Regions from separate parts of the Weissella sagaensis genome, predicted to be linked through region 2. Evidence: predicted binding sites of a transcription regulator. Region 2 holds the regulator's gene; each other region holds the start of a gene.

What was found. Region 2 encodes Rex, which represses fermentation and respiration genes when NADH is low (regulators of the CRP and FNR family bind a similar motif). Its sites were predicted from a motif close to TTGTGAANTANTTCACAA; they were not measured.
Region 1: the regulator Rex is predicted to act here: its motif matches at 1,404-1,421, upstream of adhP (alcohol dehydrogenase AdhP).
Region 3: the regulator Rex is predicted to act here: its motif matches at 1,383-1,400, upstream of adhE (bifunctional acetaldehyde-CoA/alcohol dehydrogenase).

The regions. Positions count from the first base shown of each region.
Region 1 covers NZ_BLKA01000003.1:48,351-51,647, forward strand. Annotated here, with positions in the region: gene G7Y65_RS04280 (sugar MFS transporter) at 1-115, opposite strand, end outside; gene G7Y65_RS04285 (LacI family DNA-binding transcriptional regulator) at 304-1,320, opposite strand; gene adhP (alcohol dehydrogenase AdhP) at 1,492-2,508, shown strand; gene G7Y65_RS04295 (catalase) at 2,807-3,297, shown strand, end outside.
Region 2 covers NZ_BLKA01000005.1:64,003-67,299, reverse strand. Annotated here, with positions in the region: gene G7Y65_RS06580 (folate family ECF transporter S component) at 1-110, shown strand, start outside; gene G7Y65_RS06575 (hypothetical protein) at 281-595, opposite strand; gene G7Y65_RS06570 (metal-dependent transcriptional regulator) at 777-1,433, shown strand; gene G7Y65_RS06565 (redox-sensing transcriptional repressor Rex) at 1,560-2,195, opposite strand; gene G7Y65_RS06560 (DEAD/DEAH box helicase) at 2,375-3,297, opposite strand, start outside.
Region 3 covers NZ_BLKA01000001.1:305,186-308,482, reverse strand. Annotated here, with positions in the region: gene G7Y65_RS01590 (copper-translocating P-type ATPase) at 1-1,291, shown strand, start outside; gene adhE (bifunctional acetaldehyde-CoA/alcohol dehydrogenase) at 1,570-3,297, shown strand, end outside.

The DNA.
Region 1 (3,297 bases), on a different contig from region 2:
ATGTTGATAATGCCCCATAAAAAACATCATTACCGAATGCACCGAATGCATAAGAAATTCGTGAAATTGCTTTTTGCATTGGACTTTGTTTAGCCAGATCGTTAACTTTTTCCATAATACTTCCCCTAAGATTTATTAAAACAGTGCACATAAACAAGTAATTTCAGTTTTGTTTACTTGTTTACTAATCAATACCTAGATTGTAACCGCTTTCTTTTTAAAAATCAACTTATTTTAAAAAAAGCCTAAGACAGGAATTATCCTATCTTAGGCTTTTAAAATGATAAACAAATGTTTTTTTATTTACATACTCTCTCGTATTATTAATTTTGAATTAATAGTTAATTGAATTGCAGATTCACGATCACCAACTAATTTTTCACGCGCTAAGTTAATGGCTTCCTTCCCCATTTCTTTAGTTGCTGGTCGCACTGTTGTTAATGACGGATACAAATATTCAGACATTTCGATGCCGTCAAAACTTACGACTGCAATATCATCTGGTATTTTATAAGTCATTTCTTGAATGACACGATAAATACCAATTGCTTGTAAATCATTACTTGCAAAAATTGCCGTTGGGCGCTCTGCTTGTTGCAAGATTTTTTTCGTCACCTGCATCGCGTCTTCGGATGTCCAATTGGTAATATAGGTATCTTTGTATGCTTCTAATTGATGTAACGTCATCCAATCTAAATAGGCTTGATGACGTACATCCAATAATTCACTTTTTTCAATTCGTTGCTCTCCAACTAGCTTTTTTTCACCACCAATAAAGGTAATTTGCCGATGACCTTTAGCAAAAAGTAAATCTAATAATCGTTTTGTTTGGCGACCAAAATCATTTTGAATAACATCATAATTATCAAAAATACGATTATCATCAATAATCACAACACTTTTATTATATTGATAAATTTTTGCCAACACATCATTGGTTAGCACGCCCACAACGATAACTGCACCATAAACCGCCAAATTTTGCCAATCAACATTATTATTTGCAGGAAGTCTAATACTATCTGCAATTTTCATGCCCCACAGGGTTGCTTGCTCATTGATACCAGCTAATATTTCTTGAAAATAAGGGTCTGCTAATTCTTCTTGTGCTGTTAAAGCTGTCACAATTGCTAAGTGTAATTTGTCTTGATGATTGCGGTTAGCAACATTCGCTAATTTATAATGTAATTGATTCGCGATTTGCCAAACGCGATTACGCGTACCATCTGATACCGAAAAACTCGGATCTTGATTTAATATTCTGGAAACTGTTGCTTTTGAAACACCAGCTAATGTTGCAATATCTTGAATACTTGCCATATTTATCCCCTACTACCTTATTAATTAAGATAATATTACCATTTTTGACGTAATTAGATATTTATTTCATATCTCTTTAAATATTGTGAACTTTTTCACTTTATCTATAAACAAGTTTTTGTTATACTTTAGTTGTTTTTAATAACGTACATTTTCAGGGGGATAAACATTATGAAAGCAGCAGTTGTCAGAGATAATTGTGACGGATATGTCGACATTAAAGAAGTCACATTACGAGAATTAAAATATGGTGAAGCACTCATTAAAATGGAATATTGTGGCTTATGTCACACAGACTTACATGTCGCTGCAGGTGATTTTGGTAAAGTACCTGGTCGTATTATTGGTCATGAAGGCGTCGGTAAAGTCATTCAATTAGCTGACGGTGCCGATAATCTTGCCATTGGTGATCGCGTTTCCATTGCTTGGTTTTATCGTGGTTGTGGTCACTGCGAATATTGTACAACAGGCCGTGAAACATTATGTCGTAATGTTGAAAATTCAGGATTTACTGTTGATGGTGCAATGGCTGAAGAATGCATTGTTCCTGCTTCTTATGCCGTTAAAGTCCCCGCAGGTCTTGATCCCATTGAAGCAACCTCACTCACCTGTGCTGGTGTTACAGTTTATAAAGGGCTAAAAACTGGTCATGTACAACCTGGCCAATGGGTAGAAATTGTTGGTGCTGGTGGACTAGGTAATCTAGCCGTTCAATATGCCCATCATGTTTTTGGTGCCCACGTTGCAGCTGTTGACATTGATGACGAAAAATTAGTTGCCACCAAAATATTAGGTGCCGATTTAACCATTAATTCAAAAAAGGAAGATGCTTCAAAAATTCTCCAAGATAAAGTTGGTGGCGTTCATAGTGCACTGATTACTGCTGTCAATTCTGAATCGTTTACGACAGCCGTTAATGCCTTACGTCCTGATGGTACCTTAGTCGCTATCGCCTTACCTAAAGGAGACATGGGATTAAACATCTCTAAAACCGTTCTTGATGGCATTAAAGTCGCTGGCTCATTAGTAGGAACTCGCCAAGACCTGGCCGAAGCTTTCCAATTTGGTGCTGAACATAACGTCAAGCCAATTGTTAAAACGCGATCATTATCTGAAATTAATGATATCATTGATGAAATGAAAAATAATCAAATTATTGGCCGCATGGTAATTGACTTCACTCATTAACTTATCTATTACTAACTATCATAAGACCCATATCAATAGACTAATATAAAAGTAGCAAATCAATGAAGTGGATTTGCTACTTTTTATATATTCTTTTAGATACCACCATCAGCCTCAGCCATTAAAAGCAATCGAATCAATTAGTTAAAACAGTCTTATAGCATGTATTTTTATATAAAATATATGCATTATAAAATTTATCTAATTTGCATAATACATAATTAACAGTATAATGACTTATATAGATGAACAAAATCTATATACTGTGTAATCAACAAATTAAAAATGGGGGAATACAATGAACGATAAGTTATCAACACAAGCAGGACAACCTTGGGCCAATAATCAACATAGTTTAACGGCTGGACAACGTGGCCCTGTCTTAATGCAAGACTATCAATTGCTAGAAAAATTAGCACATTTTGATCGTGAACGTATACCCGAACGCGTAGTTCATGCTAAGGGGGCTGGTGCCAAAGGTGTCTTTAAATTGACCCATGATATGAGTCAATTTACCAAAGCAAATTTGTTCAATGGGGAAAACAAAGAAACACCTCTCGCTGTTCGCTTCTCCTCAGTTGCGGGTGAATCTGGTTATCCTGACACAATTCGTGATGTTCACGGCTTTTCTATTAAATTTTATACAGAAGAAGGTAATTACGACATTGTTGGTAACAATACACCTATCTTCTTTATTAATGACCCACTAAAGTTTCCAGACTTTATTCACTCACAAAAGCGTGACCCACGAACGCATAAACGTGACGTCAATATGCAATTTGATTTTTG
Region 2 (3,297 bases):
TACTGTGGTTACGTATTATCAAACAAATTGTCTTTTGGCCAATTCAGAGTATCCTATTGTTTTTATTACTTAATAATAAAACAATTGAAACGCTCCATAAAAAAATCTAATACGAAAATATTTAGGATAGCTATAGGTATCCTAGTTTAGAAAAGCAGTAAATTCACCAATTTATTTTTGGTAAATTTACTGCTTTTTCATATGTTTTAAAAAATATTTATCCCATGATAATCATCAAAATTACTAATTATAGAAATTAGAAATAGTTTTTAACCTATTATTAGTAACTTCGATGCACGGTGAATCCAGCATGACAACACGCCGCTTCAAATGAACTTGCAAATTTATTACGCACAGCTGGTGTTGCAAATACCAATTTGGTTTCAGTATAAATATCACCACAACCAATCCGATAAACACAACTGTCATATACTTGGCCAACAAATATTTCAGGCTGACATGTTAACGTATTTTCTAATGAATTAACTAATTGCTCAACCATATGATCCGGAATATCTCGTGTATTCTTCAGTAAATGATGAATGCTTGCACAGCCTGTTGACTTATGATGATAACTTGTTTTAATTTCTGGCATGATTAACCTCCACTTATTTTACCAACAACTTATACCTATTAACTTCTATATTTTTATCATAACTAATCATTTTTGTTTTTTCAAGCATATAAAAATATTCATACTCGAAAAGAATATTACTGGAGATTTATGGTATAATTAACCCTATTAATCAATATACAAAACGAGGAATTTTTACACTATGACCGAATCCATTTCGAAAACACAGTATCTACAGACTATATTGGAATTAAGTGGCGGCGATGAATCAACCAAAATTTCAAATAACCAAATTGCTGAACACTTAAATGTTACACCTTCATCCGTATCAAATATGCTGGCAAAATTACAAGAAGCCGGTGAAGTTAATGTCGTGCCTTATTATGGTGTTACTCTAACAAAACCTGGTCGTGAAACTGCCCTACGTTTAATTCGTTCACACCGATTAATAGAAACTTTTGGTGCGACTAAACTTGGATTATCAATTTCTGAAGCACACTCAAACGCCGATAACCTAGATCACGATGCTGACGATCAATTCATTAATGCCCTCGATAAATATTTAGGTTTCCCAAACCTAAGCCCACATGGTCTCGTTATCCCCGACATCAAACACCACTACTCACCTAAATCATTACGTTCATTACGTGAAGCTAGTGACGGTGAAACTGTTAAAATTAATAGTTTTACTGAAGACTTAGAACTCTTGCAATATACAGAGACACTTAAGTTAGGACTTAATACAGTTTGGACAATTAAAGAACGTCTACCATTTGACGGGCCATTAGTGCTAGTATCAAATGATACAACGTTACAAGTAACCCAACATGCAGCCGACTTCATTTATGTTAATGATTAACTAACAATTATAGACAAAAAGGACACTAAGCAACCATTTTTTAGATGGTTAGCTTAGTGTCCTTTTTATAACGCTGTTTATTAACATAATTGATAGTCTGCGTATATGCAACGTCACAGTTTTGGTTTATTTCTCACCAAAATTATTTATAAAATACAAAAGCGTTTGCAATTCGTTTGTTAAGTCCACGTTTTGTACACGAACGCTATTAGGTACATCTAAACGTAATGGCGTGAAATTTAAAATGCCACGAATACCAGCATTCGCTAAACGATTAGCAACATCTTGTGCCACATCTGCTGGTACTGTTACAATTGCAACATCAATACGTTGGTCCATAATTTGTTTTTCTAAATCAGCTAAACTATAAACTGGAATACCTGATTGAATGGTATTTATAATTTCTGGTTTAACATCAAATGCTGCTGCGATACGCGCATTAGAACTTTGATGAAAGTTAAAGTTTAATAATGCTTGTCCAAGATTTCCAACACCAACTAATGCAACTGAAGCCAACGTATCCTGATTTAAAATTTCACCAAAGAAATTCATCAAAGCTTCAACATCATAACCATACCCACGTTTACCTAATGCGCCAAAATAAGAAAAATCACGTCGAATTGTTGCAGCATCAAATTTTACCGCTTCAGATAATTCGTTTGATGAAACGCGAACAGTCCCAGAATCAAGCAACAAATTTAAATAACGATAGTAAATTGGCAATCGCTTTGCCGTTGCTTTAGGAATATCATGTTCAACCATTTGGTTCGACCTCTTTTTTCAAAATTTAACAAGTTTCACAAGCAAAAAATAACATTGTGAAACCAATACTACCTATTATCATAACATATGCAGTAATTTTTGTGAACTAAATAACAATTAATAATTCACAAATAAGCGTTATTTTGTAAGCGGTTTCTAAATATTGGTATATCTATCGGCTAGTGTTTTAGCTTTCCCTTATTCTTACGGTGCTTTCTTTTTGCATGCTTTTCTTTGGCTAATCGATCTTGTCGTGATACCGTTGGTTGCGTATTAACTGCCTTCTTAACCGTCTTTTTTGACTGCGTATTTTGAGTTGGTTCGTCATTATTTTTTGTATCGTTAACTACTTTACGAGCCTTATCACTAACTGTATTTTTAGTTTTAGAACCCTTATGTGCTTTATCTGCTGATGAAGTTAATGCCTTCGTTTTATGCGATACGATCGTTTTAACACCAGTAACTGTTTTAATATCAACAGCAACTAATTTCTTTAAATCACGCTGGTCATGATCATTACCAAATGAAATCACTAACCCTGCTTTACCCATACGGCCAGTACGACCAGCACGATGTGTATATGTTTCACCATCACGTGGCAAATCAAAATTAATAACTGCTGGTAAATCAGGAATATCCAAACCACGAGCAGCCACATCAGTCGTTAATAAGAATTTTGCTGTCCCCTTACGAAAATTATCCAACGATTTAGCACGTGTTGTACTGGAATCACCACGTACCAAAGTTGCCATTGCCACATGTTCATGGGCTAAGAAACTAGCTGTAATTTTTAGTTGCTTTGTCGTATTAAAAAATACCATTGCTTGGAAATGTTTTTGCGTTGCTAACTGACGTAAACGCTTTTGGCGTTGATCACGTGCTGTTGGCCAAAATTCATGCTTAATTGCTGTTGGAATTTCTACATGTCGCTGATCAATGCGTAAGAAATCTCGTTCAAAAAGACCACTCGCTTTTGTCTTATCAACTTCTGTTGCCCCAAACAAAGCAACTTGTACGTCTTCGTCTGCAATTGTATCCCAGATTTGATCAATTTGATTTGCTGTATCATCACGTAGTAATTCATCAGCTTCATCAAGAATCA
Region 3 (3,297 bases), on a different contig from region 2:
TAAGGCTAAAAAAGTTGGTAATGACACCATGTTAGCGCAAATTGTTACGCTGGTTAAAAAAGCCCAATCAAGTCAAGCGCCAATTCAACAATTAACTGATCGTGTATCGGATGTTTTTGTTCCAATTGTGTTAGTGGTTGCAGTGTTAACCTTTTTAATTTGGTATGTTTTCATCGGTCATGATGTTGCTAATTCATTGATTTTTGCAGTGTCTGTTGTTGTAATCGCTTGCCCGTGTGCGCTTGGTTTGGCGACACCAACAGCGTTAATGGTGGGTACTGGACGCGGCGCTAAAATGGGCATTTTAATTAAAGATGGTGAAGTTCTAGAGCGGGCAAATGATATTGATACCGTTGTATTTGATAAGACGGGGACAATTACAGTTGGTCAGCCTAAAGTAACTGATATTATTGGGGAAAATCAGCAAGTATTAATGGTAGCTGCTCGTTTAGAAGCAGGCTCAGAGCACCCGTTAGCATTGGCAATTTTAGATGAAGCAGAGCGGCAAAATTTTGCAGTAACTAGTGTTGAAAATTTTGAGGCCTTATCTGGTAAAGGCGTACAGGCCTTGGTTGATGGTCAGCGAGCTTTTGTTGGTAATGAACGCTTGTTAACTGATTTTGAAGTAACCGATGATTTGAAGCGTAAAATGGCACAATTACAAGATGAAGCAAAAACAGTCGTATTAGTTGGCTTGCAACAAAAAATCATTGGGTTGATTGCTATTCAAGATACACCTAAAGAAACTTCTGAAACAGCGATGTCCTTATTAAAAGATCGCGGGTTACGCACAGTGATGTTAACTGGTGATAATGAACATGTTGCGCGAGCCATCGCAAATGAGGTTGGTATCGACGAAGTTATCGCAAATGTTCTCCCTGCTGAAAAAGCTGATCAAATTAAGGCTTTGCAGGTAGATCATACAGTTGCTTTTGTTGGTGATGGGATCAATGATGCGCCAGCATTAACGACGGCTGATGTAGGAATTGCCATGGGTGCTGGTACGGATATTGCGATTGATGCAGGGGGGATTGTCTTAGTCAAAAATGATTTACGAGACGTAAACACAGCATTGGCATTGAGCGAAAAGACGTTTAATCGGATTAAGTTAAATTTGTTTTGGGCCTTCGTCTACAATGTCTTGGGTATTCCAGTAGCAGCTGGTGTATTTTATAGTTTTGGGTTTATATTAAGTCCAGAAATTGCTGGTGTTGCCATGGCATTGAGTTCATTGTCAGTTGTGATTAGTTCAGTATTGCTGGGTAAAACAAAAATAGTAAACAATTATTAATACAAAACACTAAGTTTTCAAAAAATGGAAATTTAGTGTTTTTTTGTATATTCACAAGCTTAATGATTGGGAAATTATGTAAGCGTTTTTATTGTTAATTAATTCACAATAAACCGAATTTAGCCATTTTATGAAAGTTTGTGAACTAAAACAAAATCAAGCTTAAACGCCTAATTAATAACGTTTTATAGTTGACGTTTAGTTTATATTTGCTATAATTAACATTGTTCAGTAATGAGCAATACGATTAAATCAGAACAATCTGAGAGGTATAAATCATGACTACTATGAATAAAAAGAAAAAAGTGCTAACACCTGATGAAAAAGCTGCACATTATGCAGCTGCTGAAGAGATGACTAATAAATTAGTTGATCAAGCAGCAATCGCTTTACAAAAATTTGCAACCTATACACAAGAACAAGTTGATAAAATTGTTGCAGCGATGGCCTTAGCTGGTTCTGAAAATGCATTATTGCTTGCTCATGAAGCATATGAAGAAACAGGACGCGGTGTCATTGAAGATAAGGATACTAAAAATCGTTTTGCGTCTGAATCTGTTTATAACGCTATTAAAAATGATAAAACTGTCGGTGTTATTTCGGAAGACAAGATAGCCGGAAAAGTTGAATTAGCAGCACCTTTAGGCATTTTAGCTGGAATTGTTCCAACAACTAACCCAACCTCAACAGCAATTTTTAAGTCAATGTTAACCGCAAAAACAAGAAATGTGATTGTGTTTGCTTTTCATCCACAAGCACAAAAATCATCATCACATGCAGCTAAGATTGTTTATGATGCAGCCGTTGCAGCGGGGGCACCGAAGCATTTTATTCAATGGATTGAAACACCTTCAATTGATGCAACAAATACATTGATTAAAAACCCAAAGATTGCATCAATTTTAGCGACTGGCGGACCTTCGATGGTCAATGCAGCCTTACATTCTGGTAATCCATCAATGGGGGTTGGTGCTGGAAATGGTGCAGTCTATATTGATAAAACGGCTAACGTTGATCGAGCCGTATCTGATTTGTTATTGTCGAAACGTTTTGATAATGGTATGATTTGTGCTTCAGAAAATTCGGTTGTCATTGATGTTTCAATTTATGATGAGATGTTGCAAAAATTACAAGAACAAGGTGCATACTTAACGCCTAAGCAGGATTATCAAAAGATTTCTGATTTTGTCTTTAAACCATCAGCAGATGGCTATGGTGTCACAGGACCAGTAGCTGGTCGTTCAGGTCGTTGGATTGCCGAACAAGCTGGTTTGAAGTTGCCAGTTGATAAGGACGTTTTGCTATTTGAACTTGATAAAAAGCACATTGGGGAGCCATTATCATCAGAAAAGCTAAGTCCGTTACTCTCAATATATAAAGCACAAGATCGTGATGAAGCTGTTGAAATTGTACGCGCATTATTAAACTACCAGGGGGCAGGACATAATGCAGCAATTCAGATTGGTGCGCAAGATGATCCATTTGTAAAAGAATATGCAGACCGTGTTGAAGCATCAAGAATTTTGGTTAATCAACCCGACTCAATTGGTGGTGTTGGTGATATTTATACCGATGCATTACGACCATCACTAACGTTAGGAACTGGTACTTGGGGGAAGAATTCATTGTCGCATAATTTGTCTACGTACGATTTATTAAATATTAAAACCGTTGCTCGTCGTCGTAATCGCCCACAGTGGGTACGATTGCCTAAGGATATTTATTACGAGACAAACGCCATTACTTATTTGCAAGAATTACCAGATGTTGATCGGGCATTTATTGTTGCAGATCCCGGTATGGTAAAGTTAGGATTCGTTGATAAAATTTTAGATCAATTTGCATTACGTGAAGATCAAGTTAAGACATCATTTTATGGTTCAGTTAGCCCTGACCCAACTATTTCACAAGCAATTGATATTGCTCGTCAAATGGCTGATTTCAAGCCAGATACGGTTGTTTTGCTTGGCGGTGGTTCAGCATTAGATGCAGGTAAGATTGCCCGT